DNA from 3 places in the Pseudomonas sp. HS6-2 genome. Region 3 is predicted to be linked to each of the others. Evidence: riboswitches for the same ligand, from Rfam matches in the RefSeq annotation. Region 3 holds a riboswitch; each other region holds the start of a gene.
The links. Region 3 has a riboswitch for cobalamin ahead of ACOKS3_RS15550 (CbtB domain-containing protein). Riboswitches for the same ligand answer to the same signal wherever they lie in the genome.
Positions count from the first base shown of each region.

Region 1: linked by a shared signal. The riboswitch ahead of ACOKS3_RS17960 (ABC transporter substrate-binding protein) and the one ahead of ACOKS3_RS15550 (CbtB domain-containing protein) in region 3 are both predicted to bind cobalamin.
Region 2: linked by a shared signal. The riboswitch ahead of ACOKS3_RS17950 (TonB-dependent receptor) and the one ahead of ACOKS3_RS15550 (CbtB domain-containing protein) in region 3 are both predicted to bind cobalamin.

Region 1 covers NZ_CM143906.1:3,875,283-3,881,822, forward strand. Annotated here, with positions in the region: gene ACOKS3_RS17950 (TonB-dependent receptor) at 1-234, shown strand, start outside; gene ACOKS3_RS17955 (acetyltransferase domain-containing protein) at 376-1,542, shown strand; cobalamin riboswitch at 1,573-1,774, shown strand; gene ACOKS3_RS17960 (ABC transporter substrate-binding protein) at 1,883-2,896, shown strand; gene ACOKS3_RS17965 (FecCD family ABC transporter permease) at 2,893-3,906, shown strand; gene ACOKS3_RS17970 (ABC transporter ATP-binding protein) at 3,912-4,691, shown strand; gene ACOKS3_RS17975 (OprD family porin) at 4,710-6,056, shown strand; gene ACOKS3_RS17980 (hypothetical protein) at 6,042-6,353, opposite strand; gene ACOKS3_RS17985 (GNAT family N-acetyltransferase) at 6,459-6,540, opposite strand, start outside.
Region 2 covers NZ_CM143906.1:3,868,348-3,874,887, forward strand. Annotated here, with positions in the region: gene ACOKS3_RS17915 (AraC family transcriptional regulator) at 1-665, shown strand, start outside; gene ACOKS3_RS17920 (TetR/AcrR family transcriptional regulator) at 678-1,277, opposite strand; gene ACOKS3_RS17925 (NAD(P)H-dependent oxidoreductase) at 1,371-1,970, shown strand; gene thpR (RNA 2',3'-cyclic phosphodiesterase) at 1,977-2,522, opposite strand; gene lpxO (lipid A hydroxylase LpxO) at 2,680-3,579, shown strand; gene ACOKS3_RS17940 (carboxymuconolactone decarboxylase family protein) at 3,710-4,054, shown strand; gene ACOKS3_RS17945 (GNAT family N-acetyltransferase) at 4,133-4,702, shown strand; cobalamin riboswitch at 4,737-4,942, shown strand; gene ACOKS3_RS17950 (TonB-dependent receptor) at 5,052-6,540, shown strand, end outside.
Region 3 covers NZ_CM143906.1:3,347,408-3,353,947, forward strand. Annotated here, with positions in the region: gene osmE (osmotically-inducible lipoprotein OsmE) at 1-302, shown strand, start outside; gene ACOKS3_RS15530 (hypothetical protein) at 319-648, opposite strand; gene ACOKS3_RS15535 (hypothetical protein) at 870-1,238, opposite strand; gene ACOKS3_RS15540 (hypothetical protein) at 1,487-1,801, shown strand; gene ACOKS3_RS15545 (hypothetical protein) at 1,965-2,114, opposite strand; cobalamin riboswitch at 2,273-2,496, shown strand; gene ACOKS3_RS15550 (CbtB domain-containing protein) at 2,612-2,797, shown strand; gene ACOKS3_RS15555 (CbtA family protein) at 2,805-3,497, shown strand; gene ACOKS3_RS15560 (cobalamin biosynthesis protein) at 3,515-3,907, shown strand; gene cobM (precorrin-4 C(11)-methyltransferase) at 3,938-4,690, shown strand; gene ACOKS3_RS15570 (DUF1272 domain-containing protein) at 4,752-4,994, shown strand; gene ACOKS3_RS15575 (response regulator) at 5,210-5,824, shown strand; gene ACOKS3_RS15580 (transporter substrate-binding domain-containing protein) at 5,839-6,540, shown strand, end outside.

The DNA.
Region 1 (6,540 bases), 530 kb from region 3:
ATTGGCGCGCGGTATGTGGATGAGCGTTATGCCAACACGGCCAATAGCCAAAGTGCGCCGGGATATACCGTGGTCGATGCCAACATTGGCTGGCAGGTGCTGCCGGATGTGCGCCTGGGGTTGCAGGTGAACAACCTGTTCGATCGCGAGTATGTGGCGTCGGTATTCAGTGACGAGCAGTGGGTGATGGGCGCGCCGCGGTCCTACTTCGCTACCGTGGATTACACCTTCTGACTTGATGGCCATTCGCGGGACAAGTCGGATCGCCCCGCGAAGAGGCCGGCACAGGCGACACAAAAAAACGCTATCGGAAGAAAATGAAATAGTTATAAGATAACGTTTCATTTGACATTCATTCCTGCCTGCGACCCCTCCATGACCAGCGCCTCAGCCCTCCCCACTCAGCTCACCCAGCGCCTGCAGAGCATCGATGCCCTGCGCGGCCTGGTGATCCTGTTCATGCTGCTCGACCACGTACGTGAAACCTTCTTCCTGCACCGCCAGGTCAGCGATCCGATGACCATCGATGCCACCGACCCGTCGCTGTTCGCCAGCCGCACCCTGGCGCATCTGTGCGCCCCGGTGTTCGTCCTGCTCACCGGCCTGTCGGCCTGGCTGTATGGCGAGAAATACCAAGGCCGCAGCGATGTGTCGGCGTTCCTGTTCAAGCGCGGGCTGTTCCTGGTGGTGCTGGAGTTCACTCTGGTCAACTTCGCCTGGACCTTCCAGCTGCCGCCGAGCGTGGTCTACATGCAGGTGATCTGGGCCATTGGCGTAAGCATGATCGCGCTGTCGCTGCTGGTGTGGCTGCCGCGTCCTGCCCTGCTCGCCCTGGGCGCGCTGATCATCGCCGGGCACAACCTGTTCGATGGCCTGCACTTCGGCGTGAAATCGGCCCTGCATGTGCCGTGGGCGATCCTGCATGACCGCGGCTGGCTCGACGTCTCGGAGAACCTGCGCCTGCGCACCTCCTACCCGGTGCTGCCGTGGATCGGCGTGATCGCCCTGGGCTACGGCCTCGGCCCGTGGTTCGCCCGTGGCAGCGACGGCGGCGAGCGCCAGCACCGCCTGCTGCTGGCCGGTGTCATCGCCTTGCTCGGCTTCATGGTGCTGCGCATCTACAACGGCTACGGCGAGGCGCCGTGGAGCGGCTACCCGAGCGTCACCCAGACGCTGATGAGCTTCTTCAACATCACCAAGTACCCACCCTCGCTGCTGTTCCTGGCCCTGACCCTGGGTTGCGGCCTGCTGTTGCTGCGCGCCTTCGAGCGCGCCGGGCTGGCCCGCTGGATCAGCGCCCTGGCGGTGTTCGGGTCAGCGCCAATGTTCTTCTACCTGCTGCACCTGTACGTGCTCAAGTTGCTGTACCTGGCGTGCGTGGCGCTGCTGGGCCTCAACCATGGTGACTACTTCGGCTTCGACGGCATCGGCGCGGTGTGGCTAAGCGCGGTGTTGCTGGCCGTTGCGCTGTACCTGCCCGTGCGCTGGTTCGCCCGGCTCAAGGCGCGTCGGCGTGACATCGCCTGGCTCAAGTACTTCTGATTTAAACGTTTTCACCCGGAGGTCTGATGGTCTACCATGCGGCCCGCCGGTTTCCGCCACGGAACTAACAGGGAATCCCAGGCCCGCCACAATTGGCGCGCCAAACGGAACTGCCCCCGCAACTGTAGGTGCCGAGCCTGCTCCATCGATGCCACTGGATCAATGATCCGGGAAGGCCGGAGCCAGGTGACGACGCACCAGTCAGGAGACCTGCCGGCATACATTCACCAACCGGCGGGGTGTCCGGGATGGCCATCTGTGCTGCCCTCGCGCCTGCGAGGGCCGGCGATGCCTGTCCGTGCGTTCCTCACCAGAACTGACCGATAGGAGATCGCCCCGCATGCTGCTGCGCTTCACATCCTTGCTGGCGGGCCTGAGCCTGACTGGCCTGGCCCAGGCTGCCGCCACCCACTACCCGCTGACCGTCGACAACTGCGGCGCGCCGCAGACTTTCGCTCAGGCGCCCGAGCGCGCGGTCACCATCGGCCAGGCCGGCACCGAGATGCTCTATGCCCTGGGCCTGGGCGACAAGCTGGCCGGCACCTCGCTGTGGTTCAACAACGTGCTCCCCGAATACCAGGCGGTGAACGCCAAGGTGCCGCGCCTGGCCGACAACGACCCAAGCTTCGAGGCGGTGGTCGGCAAGCGCCCACAACTGGTGGCCGTGCAGTTCGAGTGGATGGTCGGCGCTCAAGGCGTAGTCGCCACCCGCGAGCAGTTCAGTGAGCTGAAGATCCCCACTTACCTGCTGCCCTCGGACTGCGAAGGCAAGGACAACCTGGTCGGCGCCGACGGCACCCGCCTGCAGGCGTTTCAGGTCGAGAGCCTCTACAAGAGTGTCAGCCAGCTGGCCGAGATCTTCGACGTGCAGGACCGTGGCGCGGCGCTGAACAACGACCTCAAGGCACGCCTGAATAGTGCGAAGCAGCAGCTGGCAGGCAAGGACCTGTCGCAGACTTCGGCACTGTTCTGGTTCTCCAGCGCCGACCTCGACATCGACCCCTACGTCGCCGGCCGCCAGGGCGTGGCCGACTTCATGCTGCGCACCCTGGGCGTGCGCAACGTGGTCGAATCGACCGAGGAATGGCCGACCGTGGGCTGGGAAACCCTGGCCAAGGCCAACCCGACCTGGCTGATCATCGCGCGCATGGACCGCCGCCGCTTCCCTGCAGACGACTACCAGAAGAAGCTCGAATTCCTGCGCAGCGACCCGGTGACGAAGAACATGGACGCGGTAAAGAACGACCGCATCATCATCCTCGACGCCGACGCCATGCAGGCCGGCATCCGCCTGTTCCGCGGCCTGCAGACTTTGTCTGCGGCCTTCGCCAGCGGTAAAGCGGCGCAGCGATGAACGCCCTGCCCTACACCGCCCTGGCCGTGCTGGCCCTGCTCGCGGCCGTGCTGGCTGGTACCGCCATCGGCGAGACCAACCTGCCACCGAACTTGGTCTGCCAGGTGCTGGCCAACCACCTGTGGCAGGCCGGCTACCCGGTCGACCCGATCGATGCCGGCATCGTCTGGAACTACCGCCTGACCCGCTCGCTGGTCGCTGCCGCTTGCGGTGCAGGTCTGGCGACCTGCGGGGTGATCCTGCAGGCTCTGCTGCGTAACCCTCTGGCCGAGCCCTACCTGCTCGGGCTGTCCGCCGGCGCTTCGACCGGTGCAGTGCTGGTCGGCCTGCTGGGCTTGGGCAGTGTCACCCTGAGCATGTCCGGCGGCGCCTTCATCGGTGCCCTGGCAGCCTTTGCCCTGGTGCTGGTGCTGGCCCGTGCGGCCGGGCCAAGCAACAACAACGCCCAGGTGATCCTCGCCGGCATTGCCGGCTCGCAGCTGTTCACGGCACTTACCGCCTTCCTCATCACCAAGTCGGCCACCGCCGAGCAGGCGCGCGGCATCCTGTTCTGGTTGCTGGGCAACCTCAGCGGTGTGCGCTGGCCGTCGGTGTGGATGGCGTTGCCGGTGGCGCTGTTCGGGCTGCTGGTGTGCCTGTGGCACCGCCGGGCGCTGGATGCCTTCACCTTCGGCGCCGACTCGGCGGCCTCGCTGGGCATCGCCGTGCGCCGCACGCAGTTGCTGCTGATCAGTTGCGCGGCACTGGTAACGGCCGTGATGGTGTCGATCGTCGGTGCCATCGGTTTCGTCGGCCTGGTCATCCCCCACGCCCTGCGCCTACTGCTCGGTCCCGGCCATGGCCGGCTGCTGCCGGCCAGCGCCCTGGGCGGCGCGCTGTTCCTGATTGCCGCCGATGTGCTGTCGCGCACGTTGATAACTGGCCAGGTGATTCCGGTCGGCGTGGTCACCGCCTTGATCGGCGCGCCGGTGTTCGCGCTGATCCTGGTCAGCCGCCGGGGGCGCCCATGACCGTCATGAATACCGTGCACGTCGCTCCACTCACCTGCCGGGGGCTGGGGCTGCAACTGTCGGGCAACACCGTGCTGTGCAACATCGACCTCAACGTGGTGGCCGGTGAAACCCTGGGCATCGTCGGCCCCAACGGTTCGGGCAAATCGTCCCTGCTCAAGTTGCTGGCCGGGCTGCGCACGCCGGGCACCGGCAGTGTGCAACTACTCGGCGAACCCCTGGCGCGTCTGCCACGAAGGCGCATCGCACAGGCGCTGGCGCTGGTCGAGCAGCAGGCCGACACCCTCGATGCGATCAGCGTGTTCAATGCCATCGCCCTGGGGCGCACACCCTGGCTGTCGGCGCTGGCACCATTCTCCCGGGAGGACCGTGCCATCGTCGAACAGGCCCTGGCCGACCTCGACGCCACGCACCTGGGTGAACGGGTCTGGAGTTCGCTGTCAGGCGGCGAGCGCCAGCGCGTGCACATCGCCCGCGCCTTGGCCCAGCGCCCGCAGGTACTGCTGCTCGACGAGCCGACCAACCACCTCGACATCCAGCACCAGCTGAGCCTGCTGCAACAGGTACAGGCCCTGCCGGTGACCACCCTGGTGGCCCTGCACGACCTCAACCAGGCGCTGACCTGCGACCGCGTGGCGGTGCTCGACAAAGGCCACCTGGTGGCCCTCGGCAAGCCGCTGGAGGTGCTCACCCCCGAACGCTTGCTGAGCACCTTCGGCGTGCACGCCCACTACCTCACCGACCCTTTCGACGGCGCGCGCATCCTGCGCTTTCGCGCCCCTTGAATGACAGGCCATTGCCGCATGTTGTTGCGCCCCGCTGCTCTGCTCGCCTTGCCACTGGCAACCCTCGCCCCGTTTGCCCAGGCAGATTCGGCGCAACCACAAAGCAACGGCTTCGTCGAAGACAGCAGCTGGAACATTCTCAACCGCACTGTCTACGACCAGCGTGACTACAAGCACGGCGGGCGCAATAGCGGCGCGCGCAATGCCTACAAGCCACGCAGCGAACGTAACGGCCTGGCCGAGGAATGGGCCTACGGCCTGATGGGCACGTTCCAGTCCGGTTTTACCCAAGGCCTGATCGGCGTCGGCGTCGATGCCCACGCCTATCAGGGCGTGCAGCTCGACAGCGGTGGCGGCCGTGCCGGCAAGGCGCGCCTGCTGAGCCTGGACAACCACGGCCATCCCAAGAACGAATACAGCCGGGGCGGCGCGGCGCTGAAACTGCGGGTATCCAATACCGTACTGTCATGGGGCGAACAGCGGGTGAAGACGCCGGTGTTCAGCTCCTCGGACAGCCGCCTGCTGCCCGAGACCGCCACGGGCTTCTTCCTGACCAGCGGCGAGATCGACACCCTCAAGCTGGTCGCTGGCCACTTCAACGAAAGCACCGACCGCAATGCGTCCAGCCACGACCAGGGCTTTGTGGTGAACTACTCCGACGGCCGCCAGGGCAACAGCTTCGACCTCGCCGGCCTGGTGTGGAACCCCGGTGCCGCCTTCACCGGCAGCCTGTACACCTCGTGCTACCAAGACACCTGGAACCAGCATTACCTTGGCAGCACCCTCACCCACGCCCTGGACGACCGCCGCAGCCTGAGCCTGGACCTCAACCTGTACCGCACCACCGACACCGGCAAGGCGCTGTCCGGGCGCATCGACAACACCACCTGGAGCCTGGTCTCGCGCTACAGCCAGGGCCCGCACAGCGTCAGCCTCGGCTGGCAGCAGGTGGATGGCAACACGCCGTTCGACTACGTCACCCGTGGGGCGATCTACATCGCCAACGCCGTGCAGATGTCCGACTTCAACGCGCCGAACGAAAAATCATGGCGGGCGCGCTATGACCTGGACATGGGCGGTTATGGCATTGCGGGGCTGAACCTGACCGCCCTGTATGTGCGCGGCTTCGATATCGACGGCACCCACGTCGACCCAAACGGCGGCTATGCGTACCTGGGTTATGGCAAGGGTGGCAAACATTGGGAGCGGGACCTCGAAGCGCGCTACGTGGTGCAGAGTGGCAAGGCCAAAGGCACCACGTTCTCACTGCGGCACAACGTGCACCGGGGCAACACGGCGCAGGCGGAGCTCGATGGCAACCAGATCCGCCTGGCGGTGGAATGGCCGTTATCAGGCGGTTTCTGACAGCCCCCAGACCTGCTTCTCCTGCTCGGTCAGCGTCGCCACGACGGCGGCAAACACCTCGTTGAACTCGGAGCTGACGTTCTGGTGTGCGCGATAGTTGCTCAGCAGGTAGCGTTTCACAGTCTTCGGCCAGCTGCCATCCTTGTGCGCCGCAATGATGATGCCCTTGGCATCCTGGTAATTGGCTGACGGCCTGACCTTGGTCAGCAGTTTCTCGAAATCGACATAGGTCCAGTCGTCCCTGCGATTCTCGAACGCGTCGAGCAGGTCGAGTTTGTACAGCGCGAGATGTGCCATGGGCATCCTTCCTCTTTCATCGTGAAGGAGAAGACGGTAAGCAAATCGCCCGGCAATTGAAATGAACGAGGTGGTGACGGTCAGCCGCAGGAAGTAGGAATGGTCCTACCTGGCGAGCCAGTGCTCCATGTGCGTCGTGCCCCACAGCGGGTCGTCCTCCACGTCGATCAACGCAAAGCCCTGCCGC
Region 2 (6,540 bases), 520 kb from region 3:
AGGCGCTGTCGGTGCCATTCATGTGCGAAACCTTTGCCACCGCCGACGAGCCACTCCTGGGCGTGGCGGTGGATATCGACCGTGGTGTGCTTGGCGAACTGGTGCAGAGCATGGACCTGGCACCCGACCCGGCGGTACAGGCGCAAACGCCACAGTCGATGACCTCGGCGGCGCTCGATGCACCGATGCGTGAGTCCGTGGAACGCCTGCTGCACTGCCTGCAGGACCCATTAGATGCCAAGGTGCTGGGCCCGGCGCGCATCCGCGAGGTGTTGTATACCGCCCTGCGCGGCCCCCAGGCAGGGGTGCTGCGGGCACTGGTGGAGCAACAGGGGCACTTCGCCCGCATCGGTGCGGCACTCATGCACTTGCGCGAGCACTACACCGAGCCGCTGAGTGTCGAGGCGCTGGCGGCCTGCGCCAACATGAGCGTGTCGACCTTCCACGAGCACTTCAAACGCTGCACCGACATGGCGCCGATGCAGTACCTCAAGCGCCTGCGCCTGCTCAAGGCGCAGCAGATGCTGATCGGTGAAGGGCTGGGGGTGGCGCAGGCGGCGCATCGGGTGGGGTACCAGAGCACCTCGCAGTTCAGCCGCGAGTACAAGCGCCAGTTTGCCCGCAGCCCGGGGGATGAGCTGCCCTACCAGAGCCTGCCGGTCTGACCCCGGCCCGGTTCACTGCCGCTCGACCATGGCAATGATCGCAGCCTGCAACTCGGCCTTGGCCTGCTTCGCCTCCAGTTCACCTGCCGCAGCCGCCTGCGACAGCGCCTCGGCCGCGCCCACCAGCAGGCGCATGCCCGCCGCGCCAATCTCACCCCTTGTCGGTGCAAACTCGCCCAACGCTGCGCGGCATTTGTCTAGAAACGGCTGTTCATAGGCCCGCTTCAACGCCTCCAGCTCCGGCGACCCGGCCAGCGCCGCCGACACCCCAGGCATCTCCCGCCCCTGGCTCATCACACAATCGACATAGGCCGCGGCAATGACCCCGGCACGCCCCGGCAAGGTCGCCTCACAGCCGTCCAGGGCCTGCGCGAGCATCACCGACTGGCGCGCATCGTAATCCTGGTACAGCGCCGCCAGCAGCCCGGTGCGGGTCTCGAAATGGTCATACACCACCGGCTTGGTGACTCCGGCCTGCTCCGCCAGGCGGCCGAGGCTCAGGGCCTCGGTGCCTTCCTCGCGCACCAGTTGCCAGGCCACGTCGAGTAGCTGGCGCCGCCGCTCTTCCCGGGAAAGTCGCTTGCGTGGCTGAGCCTTGTCATCGCTTGACATCAATTACCTACCAAAAGTAACTTACTAAACGTAACTTGCCTTGAGTATATAGCGCTCAAGGCAGCAAAGCACCTTCACACTGGAGAGACCACCATGCAAGCCTTGATCGTCATCGGCCATCACGACCCCGAGTCCCTTACCCATGCCCTGGCCCGGCAGATTGCCGACGGCCTGGCCAGCGCCGGCCACGGTAGCGAAATCGCCGACCTGGCCCGCGAAGGCTTCGACCCTCGTTTCGGTCTGGCTGACCACGCCGTGCACCGGGGCCTGGCCGCTCCACCGGCCGACGTGCTGCTGGAGCAAGCCCGCATCGACCGCGCCGATACCCTGGTGCTTGTCTACCCGATCTACTGGTGGTCGCTGCCGGCCTTGCTCAAAGGCTGGGTCGAGCGGGTGTTCAGCAATGGCTGGGCGTTCGACTACCAGGGCGGCGTCACTACCAAGAAACTGCGTGGCATGAAGGTGCACCTGGTCGGTGTGGCAGGTGCCGATGCCAGCAGCTTCGAGCGCCATGGCTACGGTGAGGCGATGCGCGTGCAGATCGAGCATGGCATCTTCGATTATTGCGGCGCCGAGGTGCTCAGTTCGACCCTCCTGGATGACAGCGAAGGGCCGGATGCCGCCCTGCACCTGCGTACCGCCCGCACCTTGGGCGAGCAGTTGTTCACGCCGGCCCGCAGCCAGATCGCCTGAGCGGCGCTAGTCGGTTAGCGGCCATTGCGCCAGCGGCCAGTAGCGGCCCTTGCGCGATTCATACAAGGTGAAATGCCTGGCGCTGAGATGGAACTCAGGCGCCACAGCCGCCTCCGGGGCCTGGCCGCGAAAGTCCCGTGACAGGGTGAGGTGCGGGCGGTACTCGCGGGCCTGTTCTTCGAACCCCATCGGCAGCAACGCCTGCTGCAGGCCATAGATCAGCTGGCGCAAGGCGGCCGGCGTGTCCTGCGGCTCCAGCACCAGCACATTGGCGCGCTGCCAAGTCTTCAGCTGGTCCAGCAGCAGGCGCAGCGGCGCCCCCGGCCGCACCAAGTTGTCTACCGCCGCGCAGATGGCCGGCACCTGCGCCGCATCTACATCCCCCAGAAACAGCAAGGTCAGGTGGAAGTTTTCGCTCGGCACCGGCTTGCCGCTGCGCAGGTTCAAACCGCGCCGCCACTGGCTGATCGCACGGCGCTGGGCGTCGCTGACAGGCAAGGCGAAGAACAACCTTTTGAACGGGGTGCCACTCGGGCGAATGTCCTGAATCATGTGAACTCCATCACGTGAAACGTTTTTGCACGCTATAGGGCCTTACACCAATGTCGCCCCGCATTAACGTAACAATAAGTACAAACTGCCCCCATGATTGTTTATGCTGGCGAGCTTATGCCATGGCGCATGGCCATTTTTCGACAAGTAACCGTCCATGAAAATTGCACTCGTACTGATCTTCGTCCTTTCGATCGCCTATGTTCACCTGCGCGGTCGGGTGCGCCACAAGCTGACCCGTCAGCTGGGCGACCATTCCAGCTTCCTGGCCCCGGTCAACAGCTTCCTGTACCTGTTTTCCAAGCACCCGGCCAAGCCCTACCTGCCGGTCGAGGCGTTCCCGGAACTGCAGCCGCTCATGGAGCACTGGCAGGAGATTCGTGCCGAAGGCCAGCAGCTGCTGCACGTGGGCGAGATCAAGAAGTCCGACAATTATGACGACGTCGGTTTCAATTCGTTCTTCAAGACCGGCTGGAAGCGCTTCTACCTGAAGTGGTACGGCGAAAGCCACCCGTCGGCCATGACCCTGTGCCCCCGCACTACCGAGCTGCTGCAAGGCATCGGCACGGTCAAGGCGGCGATGTTCGCCACCCTGCCACCGGGTGCCAAGCTGGTCCGCCACCGTGACCCGTACGCCGGTTCGTACCGCTTCCACCTCGGCCTGGACACGCCGAACGATGACGGTTGCTACATCGACGTGGACGGCGAGAAGTACTCCTGGCGCGATGGCGAGGGCGTGGTCTTCGACGAGACCTACATCCACTATGCCGCCAACACCACCGAGCACAACCGCATCATCCTGTTCTGCGACATCGAGCGCCCGCTGAAGTACCGCTGGGCCACCGCGTTCAACCGCTGGTTCAGCCGCAACGTCATGGCCGCCGCCGCCGCGCCCAACGACGCCGGCGACAAGACCGGTGGCATCAACCGCCTGTTCACCCGTATCTACAAGATTCGCGAGCGTGGCAAGGCGCTGAAGAAGCGCAACCGCATGCGCTACTACCTGGAAAAGTGGCTGGTGGTCGCCGCTCTGGTGCTGGTGTTCGTCTACATCTGACGCACGTTGGCAATGGCAGAAACGGCCTTGTTTGGCCGTTTCAAGCCAGCCAGCACCAAAGTACAAGCCTCACTTCCCACGCTTCGACTAGCATGAAAGCTCCACTCGCAACCTTTCCAAGGTGAAGACGATGAGCATGATGGACTGGGACGCCTACCGTAAGCAGCTGATGGCCGGCATCGGCGATCTCAAGCAATTGTCCCCCGACACCGTGGCCGGCTACATGACCGCCAGCGGCGCGGGCGCCAAGACCAACCACCTGGACGCCAAAACCCGCGAACTGATCTCCCTGGCCGTGGCCGTCACCACCCGTTGCGACGGCTGCATCGCCGTGCACTCGCAACAGGCCGTCAAGCACGGCGCCACCCGTGAAGAGATCGCCGAGGCGCTGGGTGTGGCCGTGGCGATGAATGCCGGGGCCGCGCTGGTCTATTCGGCCCGCGCCATGGATGCGGTGGGCAAGGCCAACGGCTGAAGCCCGACGGCGTCGCCGCCCTTGCGCGACGGCGCCGCGCCACCCAGACTTGGCGGCCTAGCCATTGCAGGAACCGCCATGATCCACATCCGCCCCATGACGCCCGAAGACTTCGAGCGTTTCTGGCCGACCTTCCAGGCCATCGTCCAGGCCCGCGAAACCTACGCCTTCGACCCCGAACTGGACGTCGAGCAGGCACGCCAGCTGTGGCTGCAACTGCCACTGCACACCCTGGTGGCCGAAGCCGATGGTGAGCTGCTCGGCTCCTACTACCTCAAGGCCAACGCCGCCGGCCCTGGCGCCCATGTCGGCAACTGCGGCTACATGGTCTGCGACGCCGCCCGTGGCCGTGGCGTGGCCCGGCTGATGTGCGAGCACTCGCAGAAGTTGGCGCGCCAGGAAGGTTTTTTGGCATTGCAGTTCAATTCGGTGGTGGCGAGCAACGAAGTGGCGGTGGCTTTGTGGACCAAGCTCGGCTTCGAGACCGTTGGCCGCCTGCCCAAAGCCTATCGCCATGCCCGCCTCAGGTTGGTCGACTGCCTGGTGATGTACAAGTGGCTGGCCGATGAGCCGGTGGTGGAAAAGCCTCCCCTGCTGATCGGGCGCAAGAACATCGAAGCACGGGTGTCGCGCCGCCGAGGGCGCTGACACGCACATTTGACGTGCTGGCCATTCGATGGTCAGATGCCCGCCAGTTTCAGGTGTCCTGCGCCGCCGTACGCAGGGTGAAACGGGAAGCCGGTGCGTCGTGGTTCACGACAAGTCCGGCGCTGCCCCCGCAACGGTAAGCGAGCGATGCCTTCGACACACCACTGTGCGCCAGCATGGGAAGGTGAAGGCCTCATGCCCCTCGCAAGCCCGGAGACCGGCCTGAAGCCTCACTTGGCAACCCGCGGTGGGCGGGCGCAGGCCGGTATCCGCGTGCGCCCCTGCACGCGTGGTGTGCCTTTGCGTGTTTTCCACCGGGATCCATTCATTCCTGCAGCAGTGGAACGACATGTCCCGATTCCTCAAGCTTCAACCCCTGGCGGCCTGCCTGGCCGTCACGCTGCCAGCCCTGGCCGACGAACCCGTGCTGAACCTCCCCTCCACGGCCATCACCGATAGCGGTGACCCACAACGCGTCGACCTGGCCACGCCGACCGAGGCCGGTTCACGGCTGAACCTCACTGCCCTGGAAACCCCGGCCAGCACCAGCAGTATCACTGCCGAACAGATCAAGCAGCGCAACAACCTCACCGTGCAGGACGCCGTGACCCGCTCGCCCGGCATCACCTTCATCGGCAACCCGGGCGATGGCGGCACCGGCCTGTCGGCGCGTGGTTTCACCGGCCATGGCTCGGTGATGACCCTGTTCGATGGCGCGCGCCTGTATACCGGGGCCGGCACCCAGACCTTCCCGGTCGACCCGTGGATGGTCGAGCAGATCGACATCATCCGCGGCCCGGCTTCGGTGCTGTATGGCGAAGGCGCGACCGGCGCGGTGGTCAACGTGATCCCGAAAAAAACCTTCGCTGGCGACATCCGCAACCGCGTGCGGCTGGGCTACGGTTCCTGGGATCGCCAACAACTGGGGCTGGACAGCGGCGGCAGCCTCAGTGAACGCCTGAGCTACCGCCTGACCCTGAACCAGCAGGGCGGCAACGGCTGGGTCGACCGCACCGACTCGCGCAGCCTGGCGCTCAGTGCCGCGCTGCGCTTCGATGCCAGCGACGACCTGAGCTTCACCCTCGCCCACGAGCGCGGCGACGCCCAGCCCGCCAACTACTACGGCACGCCGCTGATCGACGGCCATTACCGCAGCAGCCTGCGCAAGAAGAACTACAACATCCAGAACGACGAGCAACGCTACCACGACGAGTGGACCCGCTTCACCACCGACTGGACGATCAACGACCAGCTCAGTGCCAGCAACCAGCTCTACTACATCAAGAGCCGCCGCCACTGGCGCAATGCCGAAAACTACAGCTGGGACGCCGATCGCGCGATGCTGGAGCGTCAGAGCTACCTGGAGATCAAGCACAATCAGGAGCAGATCGGCGACCGCCAGACCTTCACCTTCGACCACAGCCTGTTCGGCCTGGCCAGCAAGACGCTGGTCGGTGTCGAATACAACAAGGTGCGTTTCAACGTCGACAGCAACCGGCCCTACAACGACGTGGGCGGCGACTACATCGACCCGTGGCAGCCGACCGCAGGCTGGTTCCACAGCGACTCGCCAACCCGCCCGCAGACGCTGTCCACCACCCACACCTTTGCCATGTTCGCCGAGAACCGCCTGCAGCTCAGCGAGCGCCTGTCGCTGGTGACCGGCGTACGCCGCGACCAGAACAACATCGACCGCGACAACCTGGTTGACGGCAGCCGCAGCGACCGCAGCCTGCAGGGCGGCAACTGGCGCGCCGGGCTGGTGTTCGCGCTCAACGACAATCTGTCGCTGTACGGCCAGTACTCCACCAGCGAGGACGGCGTGGATAACCTGGTCA
Region 3 (6,540 bases):
CATCCACTTACCATGACCAGCCGTTGGTAACCAAAGTCGATACCGGCATGAGCAAAGAGCAAGTACTGCAAATAGGTGGCAAACCGGGCGCCCAGTCCGAGCGCACGGTAGTGCCTGGAACGTGCTTCGACTACATGCTGAGCAAACCGGGGCAGAAGCAACAACCTTACATGGTCAGCTTCGATCAGGCCGGGAAGGTCGACAAGACCAGCTTCATGACCTGCGCCGAATGGAGCAATGCCCAGCAGAAGGCCCGGCAGGCATTACCCAGCATGGGCGGTATGGGAGGTTCAGGCTACTGAGGCACCCGGCAGCCGGTCACTCAAGGCACTCTCTGGCGGCCATGCGCAGCTTGTCACTCGACAGAAAGCTGCCTTTGTAGAAAGTTGCCCGGCTGCCATCGTGATACTCGACCACTTCCAGCACCTCGTCTGAAGTGACGGCACTCGGTGCAGTCAGCCGATAACCATGGCTGATGGACTTTTGCGTGGTCTGGGGGGACAGTGCCTGCCACTTTGGCAGTACGCAGGCGGCGTACACATCCGGGGATTTTGCAGTGAGCTTACTGGCAGTGGGCTTGCCCGGGTTGGCGCACGCAACAAGACTTGCAGCGAGTGCAGCGCAGAAGAGGATACGAACGGTTGGCATTTGCGATTAACCTGACTGGAACATGGGCCATTCTAGCCGGGATCGAGCCACAGGAGTAATCCACCAAGGTCGTGCGCAGGCTTGATTGCAACCGCGCAAGACTTCCGTCGAATGGGCAAGACGGCCCTATCCCCTAGAATGAACCCCGCTGATGGATCAGCACCCATCGCAAAAAGCCCGCTCTCATGTGCGCGGGCTTTTTGCACTTGCAGATCAATGGATCAGGCTTTTTTACACATCAATGCAGCATCGAGCAGCCTGCCATGGTCGTACCAGGCGTCGCGCTGGTAGGCCGTGAACTGACGCTCGGTCCCCGTTCCGCGCAGTTCTACCAAACCAGCGGCCTGGGTAGGGTCGGTACTTTCGACGTACAGTTTCACCGAGTTGTCGCCATCGACCTCATAGGTTTTCACATTACCTTGAAGTTCGCCTTTGACACACCCTAGATAAACGGGTGTGCTTCTGTCGGTAGTACCGGACGTATAATCATGGCCATCCCGTACATCCCGATTCTGTGCGCACCCGCCCATCAACAGCGTGGCGAAAGTGGTTAACAGTATTGCGCCTGCGACCGATCTTGAACGCTTCACGCGACACGCTCCTGCTGCCCCATCGATAACTGACGAAAGAGTGGCCAAGCCGAACGCCCTTTTTTAGTTCTCGTGTGCCCATGGTACTGCGCAAAGTGCACAGCACAATATTCTTGTTTGCTATATGGGCAATGGCCCATGACTGGCAACTTTGCGACTTTCGCATTATTTCTTTAGCCGAGCGGAACGATTTCAATCAGCCATGATTCTGATGCGTATCGACCAAATGCACCGTTCAGGAGAGGTCCATGGTGTGGTGGCTGGAAATACTCGCCCAGTTCGTGATTTCAACAGGCCTTGCCGTGTTCAGCATCTTTGTGTTCTGGGCCTACACGCTGGCGTTCGGCAGGACCTACAGCAAGCTGCTGTCAGCCGCGTTGGCGCTGGCCCTGCTGGGCATCGCAGCTTTCCCCCATGGGACGAGCTTCGCCATCAGCCAGCAGGCGCTGCCGGGGGCTGGCAGCGAATTCCTGTTGCTGGTCGCGGACGCCTTGGGTGTGATCAGCGCCGTCATGATTGCATCGTTCTTCTTCAACCCTGGGCGGTTGCTCGAAGAATCATGACGGCAGCCGGGCTATCCGCCCAGCCCTTGGCCGGTGAGCGAACAGCCGTCTGCTTCAGTACAGTCAGCGTGGGCCGCCATGTCCCCCACCATGCCCACCACCGCCACCTGGCGGCATGAACATCCAGCCACCTGCCAGTGTGGATAACCAATGCCGCCTTGCATCAGTAACGACGATAGTCCTGGTGCCCGCCGCGATCTTCATCGTAGTAATGCCGGTGGTGGTGGTGATCCCCGTCGTGCCAGTAAGGCCAGCAGCCACTGAGCAACAACAACCCGGACAACACGACAACCCATGCAGTCTTGCGTTTCATGTGCGTACCTCCAGCCAGGCGAAGCGAGGCCTTGCTTACGTTGGACTGTGCAAAAAACAGAGGTTCGGGCCGGGCGTCAGCCGCTGATCTTGTTTCATGATGCCCCCTGCCCCCCGGTTCAATGCCATTGCATTTGACGCCACCTTCACCGCGTGCTCTCCTTACGCCTTGCGTCAGGTGCCCCCATTGGGGGTGAAACGGGAAATCGGTGCGTCGCAGGCCCTTGCCAGGGCCGGGCAAATCCGGTGCTGCCCCCGCAACGGTAAGCGAGCGAAGCGTCCAGACCACTGTGCCACGCAGTCCGGCATGGGAAGGTGATGCTTTTCAAGGAGCCCTGCTCCTCCTCGCAAGCCCGGAGACCGGCCTGGCGTTCATGAACACCCCGCGGTGGGCGGGCGCTGTCGCATTCCCTCGGGCGCCCCGTGCCCGGGGCTGCCGCGCGTGTCCCCATTGCCTTCTAGAAAGCAAAAGCAAAAAGCAAAGCAGAGGATCGCGACATGCCCATCACCAGCGCCAAACACAGCATTACTACCCCCGTCACCCTCAGCCAGCGCGTGGTCATCGCCGTCAGTGCCAGCCTGCTCGGCCTGTGCCTGGTGTACTTTGCCGGGTTCTCGCACATCGAAGCCGTGCACAACGCCGCGCACGACACCCGCCACAGCGCCGCCTTCCCTTGCCACTGAGGCTGCCATGATCAAGCGTATCGCCCGCACTGCCGGTTTCAGCGGCTTGCTCGCCGCTCTGTTGCTGACCCTGCTGCAGAGCTTTTGGGTCGCACCGCTGATCCTCGAGGCGGAAACCTATGAAACGGCGGCCCCCGCAGCCGAGCAACACAGCCACGGCGAAAAGGCCAGCGCTGGCCACAGCCACAGCGAGGAAGCCTGGTCGCCAGCAGATGGCTGGCAGCGCATCCTGTCGACCACCGGCGGCAATCTGGTGGTTGCCGTCGGTTTTGCCCTGATCCTCGCCGCCCTGTACAGCCTGCATGAGCCAGGCCGTACCAGCACTGGGGCGCTGTGGGGACTGGCCGGTTTTGCCGTGTTCTGCCTGGCTCCAACCCTGGGCCTGCCACCGGAACTGCCAGGCACAGCTGCCGCCGACCTCGGTCAGCGCCAGAGCTGGTGGGTCGGCACCGCAGCCGCGACCGCACTGGGCCTGGCCCTGCTGGTGTTCGCACGCCATGGTTTGCTCAAGGCACTGGGCGCCGTCTTGCTGGTGGTACCGCACGTAATCGGCGCTCCGCAGCCGGAAGTCCACGAAAGCCTGGCCCCCGAAGCCCTGGAGGCTCAGTTCAAGATCGCTTCCTGGCTGACCAACGCGGCCTTCTGGGTGGCCCTGGGCCTGCTCAGCGCCTGGTTGTATCGCCGCTCTAGCCACGCCTGATGGCCATCGATCAGCCATTGCCGGCGCTGTACGCCGGCTTCGGCTGCCGTCGGGGTTGCTCGGCGGACGCCCTCGACGCCTTGCTGCATGAAGTGCTGCAGCGTCACGGCCTGAGCGCCACAGCACTTCGCGGTTTTGCCAGCATCGCTGGCAAGGCCGACGAGCCAGGTTTGCAGCAACTCGCCGCACGCTACGCCCTGCCGTTGGAGGTTTTCACTGCCGAGCAACTGCAGCCGTATGAACCCCAGCTCAGCCATCGCTCCGCAATCGCCTACGCCCACAGCGGCTGCTGGGGCGTCGCCGAGAGCACGGCACTGGCCCTGGCCAACCTCAGTCACGCCGGCGCCGCACTCAGGGTGGCCCGCCAGGTGCGCGGCCGCGCTACCCTGGCACTGGCCTGTGCCGGATAATCGCTTCTTTCATCTATTCAAGGATCCGCCATGACGGTCTACTTCATCGGCGCCGGCCCCGGCGACCCGGAACTGATCACGGTCAAGGGCCAACGCCTGATCCGTCAGTGCCCGGTGATCATCTATGCCGGCTCGCTGGTACCCGCGGCGGTGCTCGAAGGGCATCAAGCCGAGACGGTCATCAACAGTGCCGAACTGCACCTCGGACAAATCATCGACGCCATCCGCACCGCACACGCCAATGGCCAAGACGTGGCCCGGGTGCACAGTGGCGACCCCAGCCTGTATGGGGCCATCGGCGAGCAGATCCGCCATCTGCGCGAACTGGGCATCGATTACCAGATCATCCCCGGCGTCACTGCCACCGCCGCCAGCGCGGCACTGCTCGGCTGCGAACTGACCCTGCCGCAAGTAGCGCAGACGGTCATCCTCACCCGCTACGGCGACAGCTCACCGATGCCCGCTGGCGAGCAGCTCGGCGACCTGGCCCGACACGGCAGTACCTTGGCCATTCACCTGGGGGTCAAGCACCTGCCACGTATCATCGAAGAACTGCTGCCCCACTATGGCCCCGACTGCCCGATCGCGGTGGTTCATCGTGCCACCTGGCCAGACCAGGACTGGGTGCGCGGCACTCTGGCCGATATCGTCGAACAGGTAGCGAGCAGGGGTTTCCGGCGCACCGCCCTGATCCTCGTCGGCCACGTGCTCGGCGATGCGCCGTTCACCGAGTCGGCGCTGTACCGCGCCGGCCACGCCCACCTGTACCGCCCCGGCGACTAGCATTGCCAAGCTGACAAGGGGCGGAGCAGACTGCGCACTCCACCAGACCGGAGGGATACCCATGCTGGAGCTGCGCCCTAACTGTGAATGCTGCGATGCCGATCTGCCGGGCGATAGCCCCGACGCCCTGATTTGCTCGTTCGAATGCACCTTCTGCCGCCACTGCGCTGACCACCGCTTGCAGGGGCGTTGTCCGAATTGCGGCGGCCAGTTGCTACCCCGCCCGACGCGGGTGGGGCAGGCGTTGAGCAACAACCCCGCCTCGACCCAACGGGTCCTCAAGCCTCACCCGACTTGCGCCTGACCCTCCGCCAATACAGGCGCCGCCGCTTCTGACGGTGCTTGTAACGGCTGCCGTGTAGGAAATTTCTACAATATCGGCTCGCTTGTTCAACACACCTATACTCGCCATTACCATGGGTCCGGAATGGTCGTATCGTGCCGCACAGCAGAAAAAGCTTGCAGACGTATTCCTGATTGCTTCAGGAAGCCGACCACATTCCGATAGGAGTTAGTGATATGACAACCGTGCTGATCGTTGATGATCATGCCATCGTCCGTTTTTCCTTGCGCATATTGCTCGAGCGTGAGCGCTTTCGTATCGTCGGCGAAGTCGACAATGGCAGTGAGGTGGCGCAGAAGGTGCGCGAATTGCGCCCGGATGTGGTGCTGCTTGACATCGGGCTCCCCGGCCTGGATGGCATGGAAGTCATCAAGCGCCTGCAACAACAGGAGCCGGCCCCCAGGATCATGGTGCTGACCGGGCAAGCCACCGACCTTTATGTGCGCCGCTGCCTGGATGCCGGCATCGGTGCATTCGTCACCAAAGGCGAGGACCTGGAGGCCGTGGTGTTCGCCCTCAAGGCCTTGACCAAGGGTTACTCCACCTTCCCTCAGATGGCGGTGAACAGCAATACCCTGGAGAGCGAGCCAGAGCGCCTGGATAGCCTGTCCAACCGTGAAATGGAAGTGCTGCGGCGCCTGAGCCGTGGTGAAAACAACAAGAACATCGGCACCTGCATGAACCTCAGTGCCAAGACCATCAGCACCTACCGAGGCCGTATCATGGAAAAGCTCAAGACCGAGTCACTGGTGGAAATGGTGGATCTGGCCAAACGCAACCGCATCAGTTGATGCGTGTGGGTAGCATGAAACCTGTCCTGGCCGGCCTTGCCCTGCTGATCGCCCTGCTCTGTTACCCGTTCATGGCGCTTGCCGATGCTGAACCCAGGCATTTGCTGGCACGCGCCACCAGCGCCACGCAACCACTGCAACTGGATGACGTCGACCGCCAATGGCTGCAGCGGCGCGGCGTGTTGCTGCTGGGGAGTTCACGGCCGGATTACCCGCCCTTTGAAATCAACGTCAGCCTGGCTGATTACGAAGGCCTGAGCGCCGATTATGCCGGGCTGATCGCCGAGCAGCTGGGCGTACCGGTCGAAGTCAGGCGATTCGCCAGCCGTCATGAAGCAATCGCCGCGTTGCGTGCTGGCACCATCGACCTGCTGGGCAGCTCCAATGCCTTTGAAGCTGCCGATGCCCAACTCAGCCTCAGCCTGCCCTATGCCGAGGACCTGCCGGTGATCGTGACGCGCGAAGCCTCCCCCCTGTTACATGGCAAGGACCTGGCCGGCTTGCGCCTGGCGATGGTCGACCACTATCTGCCGGGCGAGGCCGTCCGCGCCCTCTACCCCAATGCCCAACTAAGCCTCTACCGCTCGACCCTGGCGGGCCTTGCGGCAGTCGAACTGGGCGAGGCCGACGCCTATCTGGGCGATGCCATCAGTACCGATTACCTGATCGGCAAGAGTTACCAAGGCATGGTGAAGATCGACCATTTCTGCCAGGTG